Linked DNA regions of Martelella endophytica. Each later gene encodes a partner of the first gene's protein in a complex. Links are inferred from orthologs where the notes say so. Each region holds a gene or a part of one and is shown on either strand. Other genes may lie near its edges.

Region 1 (3,591 bases):
TTGTGCCCATGAAAACGGCGCGGCGGCAGAAGGGTCAAACGCTTGCGGGACGACCCGAAGAGCGTATTCATCGCCCCCTTTCAACGGGGCAAGTCAAACTTGGTTCCGACTGGTCTAACATGAGAACGAAGCGACATTTTCTTCCGACAGCCGGCCGCCCCGAGATGGGCACCCGGCTGATTCGCGAAGGCTTCGCTTTCGTGTCGCTGCGCCCGTCGGACAGTCATTCATCCGGCGCGTGCGCAGATGACCGTTTCCATAGCAGAACTTTTGTCAGCCTGGGAAGCGGCGTGCGACAGCGCCGAGGAGCACTTCTTTCATGGCAGACAAAATGCTTATCGACGCCTCTCACGAAGAGGAGACGCGCGTCGTCGTCGTACGCGGAAATCGTATAGAGGAGTTCGATTTCGAATCGCAGCATAAGAAACAGCTGCGCGGCAATATCTATCTGGCGAAGGTGACCCGGGTCGAGCCCTCCCTGCAGGCGGCCTTCGTCGATTATGGCGGCAATCGCCACGGCTTCCTCGCCTTCTCCGAAATCCATCCGGATTACTACCAGATCCCGCTCGCCGATCGCGAGGCGTTGCTGCGTGAAGCGGCTGCCGACGCCGATGATGGCGACGACGAACCAACGACGAGCGAGCCGGCCGAAGCCGCGGCCGAGGCCGCCAATCAGCCGAAGCCACGCACCCGTCGCGGCAAGGCACGCTCGCGCGGCAAGACGGCCGACGCGGACAAGAGCGAAACCGCCGGCGAAGAGAACACCGCCGAGGCTGCCGAAGCCCCCGCTGAGGCCACTGCCGAAGCGACCGAGGCCGAAAAGCCGAAGCCGCGCCGTCGCCGCCGGACCACCAAGGCCAAGGCTGCCGAGGGCGAGGCCGAGAATGCCGAGACCGCGAGCGACGCATCCGACGACGATGACGACAGCTCGCCGACCAGCATGGCCGCGAAAGTCGATTCCGACACGATCTCCGAAGACATCGACGATGACGACACGGTTGAATCCGTCGGCGCCGAAGATGCGATGGAAGAAGTTCCGGAGCACGAGCACCGCCGCGTGCGCAAGCAGTACCGCATCCAGGAAGTCATCAAGCGCCGGCAGATCCTGCTGGTGCAGGTGGCCAAGGAAGAACGCGGCAACAAGGGCGCGGCCCTGACGACCTATCTCTCGCTTGCCGGCCGCTATTCGGTGCTGATGCCGAACACGGCGCGTGGCGGCGGCATTTCGCGCAAGATCACCAATCCGGCTGACCGCAAGCGGCTGAAGGAAGTGGCCAAGGGCCTTGAAGTGCCGCAGGGCATGGGCGTGATCCTGCGTACAGCCGGCGCCAACCGCACCAAGGCCGAGGTCAAGCGCGACTTCGAATATCTGATGCGCCTTTGGGAAAACGTCCGCACCAAGACGCTGACGTCGACAGCGCCCTGTCTGGTCTACGAGGAAGGCAGCCTGATCAAGCGCTCCATCCGCGACCTCTATAACAAGGATATCAATGAAGTCATCGTTTCCGGCGACGAGGGTTACCGCGAGGCGAAGGACTTCATGAAGATGCTGATGCCGAGCCACGCCAAGGTGGTTCAGCGCTATCGCGACGTCCACCCGATCTACTCGCGCTCCGGCATCGAAGCCCAGCTCGATCGCATGCTGCAGCCGCAGGTGACGCTGAAATCTGGCGGCTATCTGATCATCAACCAGACCGAAGCACTGGTGGCGATCGACGTGAACTCCGGGCGTTCGACCCGTGAACACTCGATCGAGGACACCGCGCTGCAGACAAACCTGGAGGCGGCCGAGGAAGTCGCGCGCCAGCTTCGCCTGCGCGACCTTGCCGGCCTCGTCGTCATCGACTTCATCGACATGGAAGAAAAGCGCAACAACCGCGCCGTCGAGAAGAAGCTGAAGGATTGCCTGAAGAACGACCGCGCCCGCATCCAGGTCGGCCGCATCTCGCATTTCGGCCTGCTGGAAATGTCGCGCCAGCGCATCCGCGCCTCGGTTCTGGAATCGACCACGCAGGTCTGCAGCCATTGCGGCGGCACCGGCCACGTCCTGTCGCAGTCTTCGGTTGCCCTGCACGTCCTGCGTGGCGTCGAGGAATACCTGCTGAAGAACACCACGCACAACATCACCGTGCGCACGACGCCCGACATTGCGCTCTACCTGCTGAACCAGAAGCGCAACACGATCGTCGACTATGAAAACCGCTTCGGCCTCGAAATCATCATTTCGTCGGATGCCGATTTGGAGAACACCCATTTCGAGATCGACCGTGGCGAGCCCGTCGCCGAGCCGGTGAAGATCGAAACGCTGTTCAACTTCGCCGAAGAACCGGAAGACGATGTCGCTGACATCATCGAGGAAACGCCGGACGAGGATGAAGCCGAGGAAGCGACGTCGAACAACGATAATGGCAACAATGGTGGCGAAGAGCAGAGCCGCTCGCGCCGCAAGCGCCGCCGCCGTCGTGGCGGACGGAGCGGCAACGGCCAGCAGTCTGCCGACGCCGAAAACGGTTCGCAGGCCGATGCATCCGATGATGATGACGGCGATGACGATGCCCAGCAGAACGCCATTGCGGATGCTGCCACCGACGACGAGCGCCCGTCCAAGCGCAAGCGTCGCCGTGGCAAGCGTGGCGGCCGCCGCAATCGCAGCGAAGGCGACGACGAGCAGACGAACGGCTCGGAGGCCAGCAATGACGAAGCCGGCGAGACCGACAATGCTGAAGACACGGTAGCAGCGAACGAAGCCGAGGCTCCCGCGCAGGAGCCGGCAGAAGCTGCTCCCGCCGTGGCAGGCACGACTGAGGCCGTTTCCGAGGAAGCCAAGCCGGCTGCCGAAGAAGAGCCCAAGGCCGAAGTGGTCGTTGGCGAAGATGAGGCCATGGCTGAAATCGAAGGCCGCAAGCCGCGCCGCCGTCGCCGCAAGCCCAAGGAAGAGGCAGAAGCCCCCGAGGAAGCACCTGTCGAAAGCCCCGAGGAGCCGGTGACAGCGGAGACCGCCGCGGAAACAGAGGCCGTCGAAACCGCAGCCACGGAACTCGATGACGCCGCAGCCGTTGCCGAAGAGCCGGCCGTTGAGGCAGCCCCTGCCGAGCAGACCGATACGCCGAAGCGCGCCAACCGCGCCTCGAACGTTTCGCACTCCGAGCCGGTCGTGACCTCGAATGGCGCGCAGGAAACCGATGAAGAGCCCTCCAAGCCGAAGCGCGGCTGGTGGAACCGTCGCGGCTTCTTCTGAGCCTCAAGCATCTGACTGATTTCAGACGCCGCCGTTTTCGAACGGCGGCGTTTTCGTTTCCGTTCGGGTCTGATGCCTCACCGGTTCAGCGGCGGCCCTTCGAAGACATGGCCGGCATATTGCGGCAGGTCGTCGGAAATCTGGTGCCACGGCGCCTTGGAGGTGACGAAGATGTGCTCACTCGGCGTGATAGACGGTGGTTCGTCCAGCGTGCCCATGGTGACATGGATATAGGCGCCTTCGCGCACCCGCGAGTAAAGCAGCGACCCGCAACGGGAACAATGGGCGTCGTGCGTGGTCGCATCGCCGTAGAAGAACAGCGGCGCGTCGGCCTCGATCGCGAACTTCTCGGA
Region 2 (3,024 bases), 760 kb from region 1 along the record:
GGAACAGTGCGCCGAGGTTGCAACCGTCGTCGATGTTCTGCAGATCCCGGCCTTTCTGTCGCGCCAGACCGATCTTCTGATCGCGGCTGCGAAGACCGGACGGGTGATCAACGTCAAGAAGGGACAGTTCCTTGCACCCTGGGACATGAAGAACGTGCTTGCCAAGATCGTCGACAGCGGCAATCCGAACGTGTTGCTGTGCGAGCGCGGCGCCTCCTTCGGCTATAACACGCTCGTCTCCGACATGCGCTCGCTGCCGATCATGGCCTCGACCGGTGCGCCGGTGATCTTCGATGCCACCCATTCGGTGCAACAGCCGGGCGGGCAGGGCGGTTCTACCGGCGGTCAGCGCGAATTCGTCGAAACGCTGGCACGGGCGGCCGTCGCCGTCGGCGTTGCCGGCGTTTTCATCGAAACCCATCAGGACCCGGACAATGCCCCTTCCGACGGCCCCAACATGGTACCGCTGAAGGACATGCCCAGGCTTCTGGACAAGCTCTTGGCTTTTGACGCCATTGCAAAGGACAGGTAAAGTCCGGCTGAATTGCCGACGGACACTACGCGTTTTTCGGGAGCTCTCGTCAAAAATCTTTCATTCGTCATAGTACTGGTGGAACAACTGCATTATGCAATCTCGCTGGAAGCGCGCGGATGCCCAAGGCCGCGAATAAAAGCGTGACCGTTTCACCGCTGCAATGCGGTTCATTCAATAACAAGTCGACAGGTAGGCAAACATGACGACAATCACCGACATTCTCGCCCGTGAAATTCTCGACAGCCGTGGCAATCCCACGGTCGAGGTTGATGTGTATCTGGAAGACGGCACCATTGGCCGCGCCGCCGTGCCCTCGGGTGCCTCGACCGGCGCCCACGAGGCTGTCGAGCTGCGCGATGGCGGCTCCCGCTATCTCGGCAAGGGTGTCGAGAAGGCCGTCAACGCCGTCAATACCGAAATCCTCGAAGCCGTCGTCGGCATGGATGCCGAAAACCAGATGGAAATCGATCAGACCATGATCGAGCTCGACGGCACCCACAACAAGGGCCGCCTCGGCGCCAACGCCATTCTCGGCGTTTCGCTGGCGACCGCCAAGGCTGCTGCCACCGCCTCCGGCCTGCCGCTCTACCGTTATGTCGGCGGCACCTTCGCCCACCTCCTGCCGGTTCCGATGATGAACATCATCAATGGCGGCGAACATGCCGACAACCCGATCGACTTCCAGGAATTCATGATCATGCCGATCGGCGCCGAGACAATGCGCGATGCCGTTCGCATGGGCTCGGAAATCTTCCACACGCTGAAGAAAGAGCTTTCGGCCGGTGGCTACAACACTGCGATCGGTGACGAGGGCGGTTTCGCACCGGCTCTGGAAAGCACCACCTCGGCGCTCGATTTCGTCATGAAGTCGATCGAAAAGGCCGGCTACAAGCCGGGCGACGACGTCTACCTCGCCATGGATGCCGCCTCGACCGAATTCTACAAGGACGGCAAGTACGTCATGGAAGGCGAAGGCAAGACCTTCGATTCGGGCGAAATGGCCGCCTATCTCGCCGATCTGATCGGCCGCTACCCGATCTTCTCGATCGAAGATGGCCTCGCCGAAGACGACTGGGACGGCTGGAAGGAACTGACTTCGCTGATCGGCGGCAAGTGCCAGCTCGTCGGCGACGACCTGTTCGTCACCAACACCCAGCGCCTGAAGGACGGCATCAAGATGGGCGTCGGCAACTCGCTGCTCGTCAAGGTCAACCAGATCGGCTCGCTGACCGAAACGCTCGACGCCGTCGAGACCGCCCACAAGGCCGGTTACACCAGCGTCATGTCGCACCGCTCCGGCGAAACCGAAGACGCGACGATCGCCGATCTCGCGGTTGCCACCAACTGCGGCCAGATCAAGACCGGTTCGCTGTCGCGCTCTGACCGTCTGGCCAAGTACAACCAGCTCATCCGCATCGAGGAAGAGCTCGGCGCCCAGGCCGTCTTCGCCGGCCGTTCGATCCTGAAGGGCTGAGCCCGGTCAGCCGGTCGAAAGCCATTTCGACAAAGAGCCCGCGGTGTCGCACCGCGGGCTTTATTTTTGTGCGCAAGACGCCATATACATGAGCCCGATCCGAATCCTCCCAGGATAAGCCCCGAACCAAGTCCCAAGACAAGGAACCGCGCCCATGACCCAGTATGACTACGACCTCTTCGTGATCGGCGGCGGATCCGGCGGTGTGCGCGCCGCGCGCCTGGCCGCAAGCATGGGCAAAAAGGTCGCTATCGCCGAGGAATACCGCTTCGGCGGCACCTGCGTCATTCGCGGTTGCGTGCCGAAGAAGCTCTTCGTCTATGCTTCGCAGTATCCCGAACACTTCGAGGACGCGGCAGGCTATGGCTGGACGGTTGGCGAAAGCAGCTTCTCCTGGCCGGCGCTGATCGCCGCCAAGGACAAGGAGATTGCCCGTCTCGAAGGGCTCTATCGCAAGGGCCTGGAGAACAACGGCGCGGAAATTCTGGAAACCCGGGCCGAACTTGCCGGCGAACATCGCGTGCGCCTGCTTTCCTCCGGTCGGGAGGTGACAGCCGAGAAGATCCTGATCGCGGTCGGCGGGCGTCCCAATCCGCACCCGGAAATGCCGGGATCCGAGCTCTGCATCTCCTCCAACGAGGCCTTCCATCTGGAAGAACTGCCGAAGTCGATCGCGATCACCGGCGGCGGCTACATCGCCGTCGAGTTCGCCAACATCTTTGCCGGTCTCGGGGTCGAGACCACGCTGATCTATCGCGGCGAGGAGATTCTCCGCGGCTTCGACATGGACATGCGCACCAACCTGCGTGAAGCCATGGAAAAGAAGGGTATCCGCGTCGTCTGCCGCGATACGATCGTTGACGTTGCCGAGGCAGCGGATGGCCGGCTGAAGGCGGTGACCCACAACGGTGACGTCTTCAATGTCGACAAGGTGATGATGGCGCTCGGGCGGCTACCCAACACAAAGGGCCTCGGTCTCGAATCGGTTGGCGTCGAGCTGGATGCGAAGGGCGCG
Region 3 (3,141 bases), 1.7 Mb from region 1 along the record:
TGCCGAGCGCAAGGCCGCACTCATCAAGGAATACGCAACCAAGGAAGGCGACACTGGTTCGCCGGAAGTTCAGGTTGCGATCCTCACCGAGCGGATCACCAACCTCACCGAACACTTCAAGGACCACAAGAAGGATAACCATTCCCGCCGTGGTCTGCTGACGCTGGTTTCGACCCGCCGTTCGCTGCTCGACTATCTGAAGCGCGTTGACGAAAGCCGCTATACGACCCTCATCGGTCGTCTCGGCATCCGTCGCTAAGCTTTATCTTCCGGCGGGCGTTTGCGCCCGCCGGTTTTCATTGCGCCCGACCGGGCGCCGGTCTCCACACCGTGGCAGGGTGAAGATCTGACAACGCGGCCCCTGCGGGCCGCAGGCCGAAACGGACCTGTCATGGGGCAGGATTGCAGGCTGCTTGGCACTCTCAAGCTGCCCGTTGTCTTGCCCATGATACGTCGAATGAAACGCTGAAAGCGCCTCTGATTTCCGATCGGAAAGAAGCGGTCGCTTTTCTGTAAGAGGACAAGACATGTTCAACACCCACACTGTGGAAATCGAGTGGGCCGGACGCACGCTCAAGCTTGAGACCGGCAAGATTGCCCGTCAGGCTGACGGCGCCGTGCTCGCGACCTACGGCGAGACCGCCGTTCTTGCGACCGTCGTCTCCGCCAAGGAGCCGAAGCCGGGCCAGGATTTCTTCCCGCTCACCGTCAACTATCAGGAAAAGACCTACGCAGCCGGCAAGATCCCCGGCGGCTATTTCAAGCGCGAAGGTCGCCCGAGCGAAAACGAAACCCTGGTTTCGCGTCTGATCGACCGTCCGATCCGCCCGCTCTTCCCTGATGGCTACAAGAACGACACCCAGGTCATCGTGACCGTTCTCCAGCACGATCTTGAGAACAACCCCGACATCCTGGCCATGGTCGCAACGTCCGCGGCGCTGACGCTTTCCGGCGTTCCCTTCATGGGCCCGATCGGCGGCGCGCGCGTTGGCTACATCAACGGCGAATACGTTCTGAACCCGCACATCGACGAAATGCCCGAAACCGCGCTCGACCTCGTTGTCGCCGGTACGGGTGATGCCGTCCTGATGGTGGAATCGGAAGCCAAGGAACTGCCGGAAGACGTCATGCTCGGCGCCGTCATGTTCGGCCACAAGGGCTTCCAGCCGGTCATCGACGCGATCATCAAGCTCGCCGAAGTTGCCGCCAAGGAGCCGCGCGAATTCGAACCGGAAGATTTCTCCGAACTCGAAGCCGACATGCTCTCCTTCATCGAGGGCGAACTGCGCGAAGCCTACAAGATCACCGAGAAGGCTGCCCGCTACGCCGCCGTTGACGCCTGCAAGGCGAAGGTGAAGGAACGCTACGCTCCTGCCGAAGGCGAGGAAGCCAAGTACACGGCCGAGGAAATCGGCACGGTGTTCAAGCATCTTCAGGCCAAGATCGTCCGCTGGAACATTCTCGACACCAAGAGCCGTATCGACGGCCGCGATCTCGAGACCGTTCGTCCGATCGTCTCCGAAGTCGGCATCCTGCTGCGCACGCACGGTTCGGCGCTGTTCACCCGCGGTGAAACGCAGGCCATGGTCGTTGCCACGCTTGGCACCGGCGAAGACGAGCAGTATGTCGATGCCCTGACTGGCATGTACAAGGAACGCTTCCTGCTGCATTACAACTTCCCGCCCTATTCGGTCGGTGAAACGGGCCGCATGGGCTCCCCGGGCCGCCGCGAAATCGGCCACGGCAAGCTTGCATGGCGCGCCATCCGCCCGATGCTGCCGTCTGCGGAGCAGTTCCCCTACACGCTGCGCGTCGTCTCCGAAATCACCGAATCCAACGGTTCGTCCTCGATGGCGACCGTCTGCGGTACCTCGCTGGCGCTCATGGATGCCGGCGTGCCGCTCGCCAAGCCCGTTGCCGGTATCGCCATGGGCCTGATCCTCGAAGGCGATCGCTTCGCGGTTCTCTCCGACATTCTCGGTGACGAGGATCACCTCGGCGACATGGACTTCAAGGTTGCCGGTACTGCCGATGGCATCACCTCGCTGCAGATGGACATCAAGATCGCCGGCATCACCGAAGAGATCATGAAGGTCGCGCTCGGCCAGGCTCAGGGCGGTCGCTCGCACATTCTCGGCGAAATGGCCAATGCCCTTTCCGAAAGCCGTGGCCAGCTCGGCGAGTTCGCTCCGCGCATCGAAGTCATGAACATTGCGGTCGACAAGATCCGCGACGTCATCGGCTCCGGCGGCAAGGTCATCCGCGAAATCGTCGAGAAGACCGGCGCCAAGATCAACATCGAGGATGACGGCACGATCAAGATCGCTTCGTCTTCGGCCAAGGAAATCGAGGCCGCCAAGAAGTGGATCCACTCGATCGTCGACGAGCCGGAACTGAACGCGATCTACGAAGGCACGGTCGTCAAGACCGCCGACTTCGGCGCTTTCGTCAACTTCTTCGGCCCCCGCGACGGTCTCGTCCACATCTCGCAGCTGGCGCAGGAACGCGTTGCCAAGACCACCGATGTGGTCAAGGAAGGCGACAAGGTCTGGGTCAAGCTCATCGGCTTCGATGAGCGCGGCAAGGTCAAGCTGTCGATGAAGGTCGTCGATCAGGAAAGCGGCAAGGAACTGCCGAAGCCCGAGCGCAAGAAGGACGACGCTGCCGAGTAAGGTGTCGTCCCCGACGGAGGAATGACCTTGCCGATGGTCCCCTTCAATCTCCTTCCTTGAGGGGGAGATGTCGCGCAAGCGACAGAGAGGGGTGCAGCGGTTCCCATTTTCTCTGAACTCGTGGCTTGCGGTTCACCCCCCCCTCTTCCCCTGTCGGGGCATCTCCCCCTCAAGGGGGGAGAATGAGGGAAGGCGTAAGCCAAAATGACAGGCGTGAGCAGCATCGCTCGCGCCTTTTTCAATAGGTGCGGCACATGCGCGAAACCCTGAAAACCCTTTTCCATCCCTTCGACACCGGCGTTCTGCCGCCGCCCACCGGGCGCGCGCTGTTTCTGGGCGCCGAGGCTGGCTATCGCCTGCCGGACGGTTTTGCCGCCGAGATCGAGGCCGTGCAGCCGTTCCGCCCGTTCTATACGGCGCTGGAGCGCGCTGGCGTCACCGTCGCCCCGGAAGCCGGCGAGGGGCCTTA

What was found.
Region 2: the proteins of TM49_RS13005 (region 1) and eno are in contact, whole or in part, in a solved structure (PDB 2FYM), measured with the Escherichia coli proteins. The link is inferred for Martelella endophytica from one-to-one orthologs.
Region 3: the proteins of TM49_RS13005 (region 1) and pnp are in contact, whole or in part, in a cryo-EM structure (PDB 9QH0), measured with the Escherichia coli proteins. The link is inferred for Martelella endophytica from one-to-one orthologs.

What each region holds. Positions count from the first base shown.
Region 1 is NZ_CP010803.1:2,860,354-2,863,944, reverse strand. Bases 1-3,438 are described here. They hold TM49_RS13005 (Rne/Rng family ribonuclease), read left to right. Parts: upstream 1-319; coding sequence 320-3,238; downstream 3,239-3,438. Other genes in these bases: TM49_RS13000 (GFA family protein), read right to left, coding at 3,316-3,438. In the rest of the region: more of TM49_RS13000, read right to left, coding at 3,439-3,591. UniProt on the Escherichia coli protein: Endoribonuclease that plays a central role in RNA processing and decay. Required for the maturation of 5S and 16S rRNAs and the majority of tRNAs. Also involved in the degradation of most mRNAs.
Region 2 is NZ_CP010803.1:3,621,727-3,624,750, reverse strand. What follows is about bases 1-2,871. They hold eno (phosphopyruvate hydratase), read left to right. Parts: upstream 1-734; coding sequence 735-2,009; downstream 2,010-2,871. Other genes in these bases: gor (glutathione-disulfide reductase), read left to right, coding at 2,164-2,871; kdsA (3-deoxy-8-phosphooctulonate synthase), read left to right, coding at 1-532. Also shown: more of gor, read left to right, coding at 2,872-3,024. UniProt on the Escherichia coli protein: Catalyzes the reversible conversion of 2-phosphoglycerate (2-PG) into phosphoenolpyruvate (PEP). It is essential for the degradation of carbohydrates via glycolysis.
Region 3 is NZ_CP010803.1:4,519,966-4,523,106, reverse strand. What follows is about bases 112-3,099. They hold pnp (polyribonucleotide nucleotidyltransferase), read left to right. Parts: upstream 112-527; coding sequence 528-2,672; downstream 2,673-3,099. Other genes in these bases: TM49_RS21085 (class I SAM-dependent methyltransferase), read left to right, coding at 2,927-3,099; rpsO (30S ribosomal protein S15), read left to right, coding at 112-259. In the rest of the region: more of rpsO, read left to right, coding at 1-111; more of TM49_RS21085, read left to right, coding at 3,100-3,141. UniProt on the Escherichia coli protein: Involved in mRNA degradation. Catalyzes the phosphorolysis of single-stranded polyribonucleotides processively in the 3'- to 5'-direction. Also involved, along with RNase II, in tRNA processing.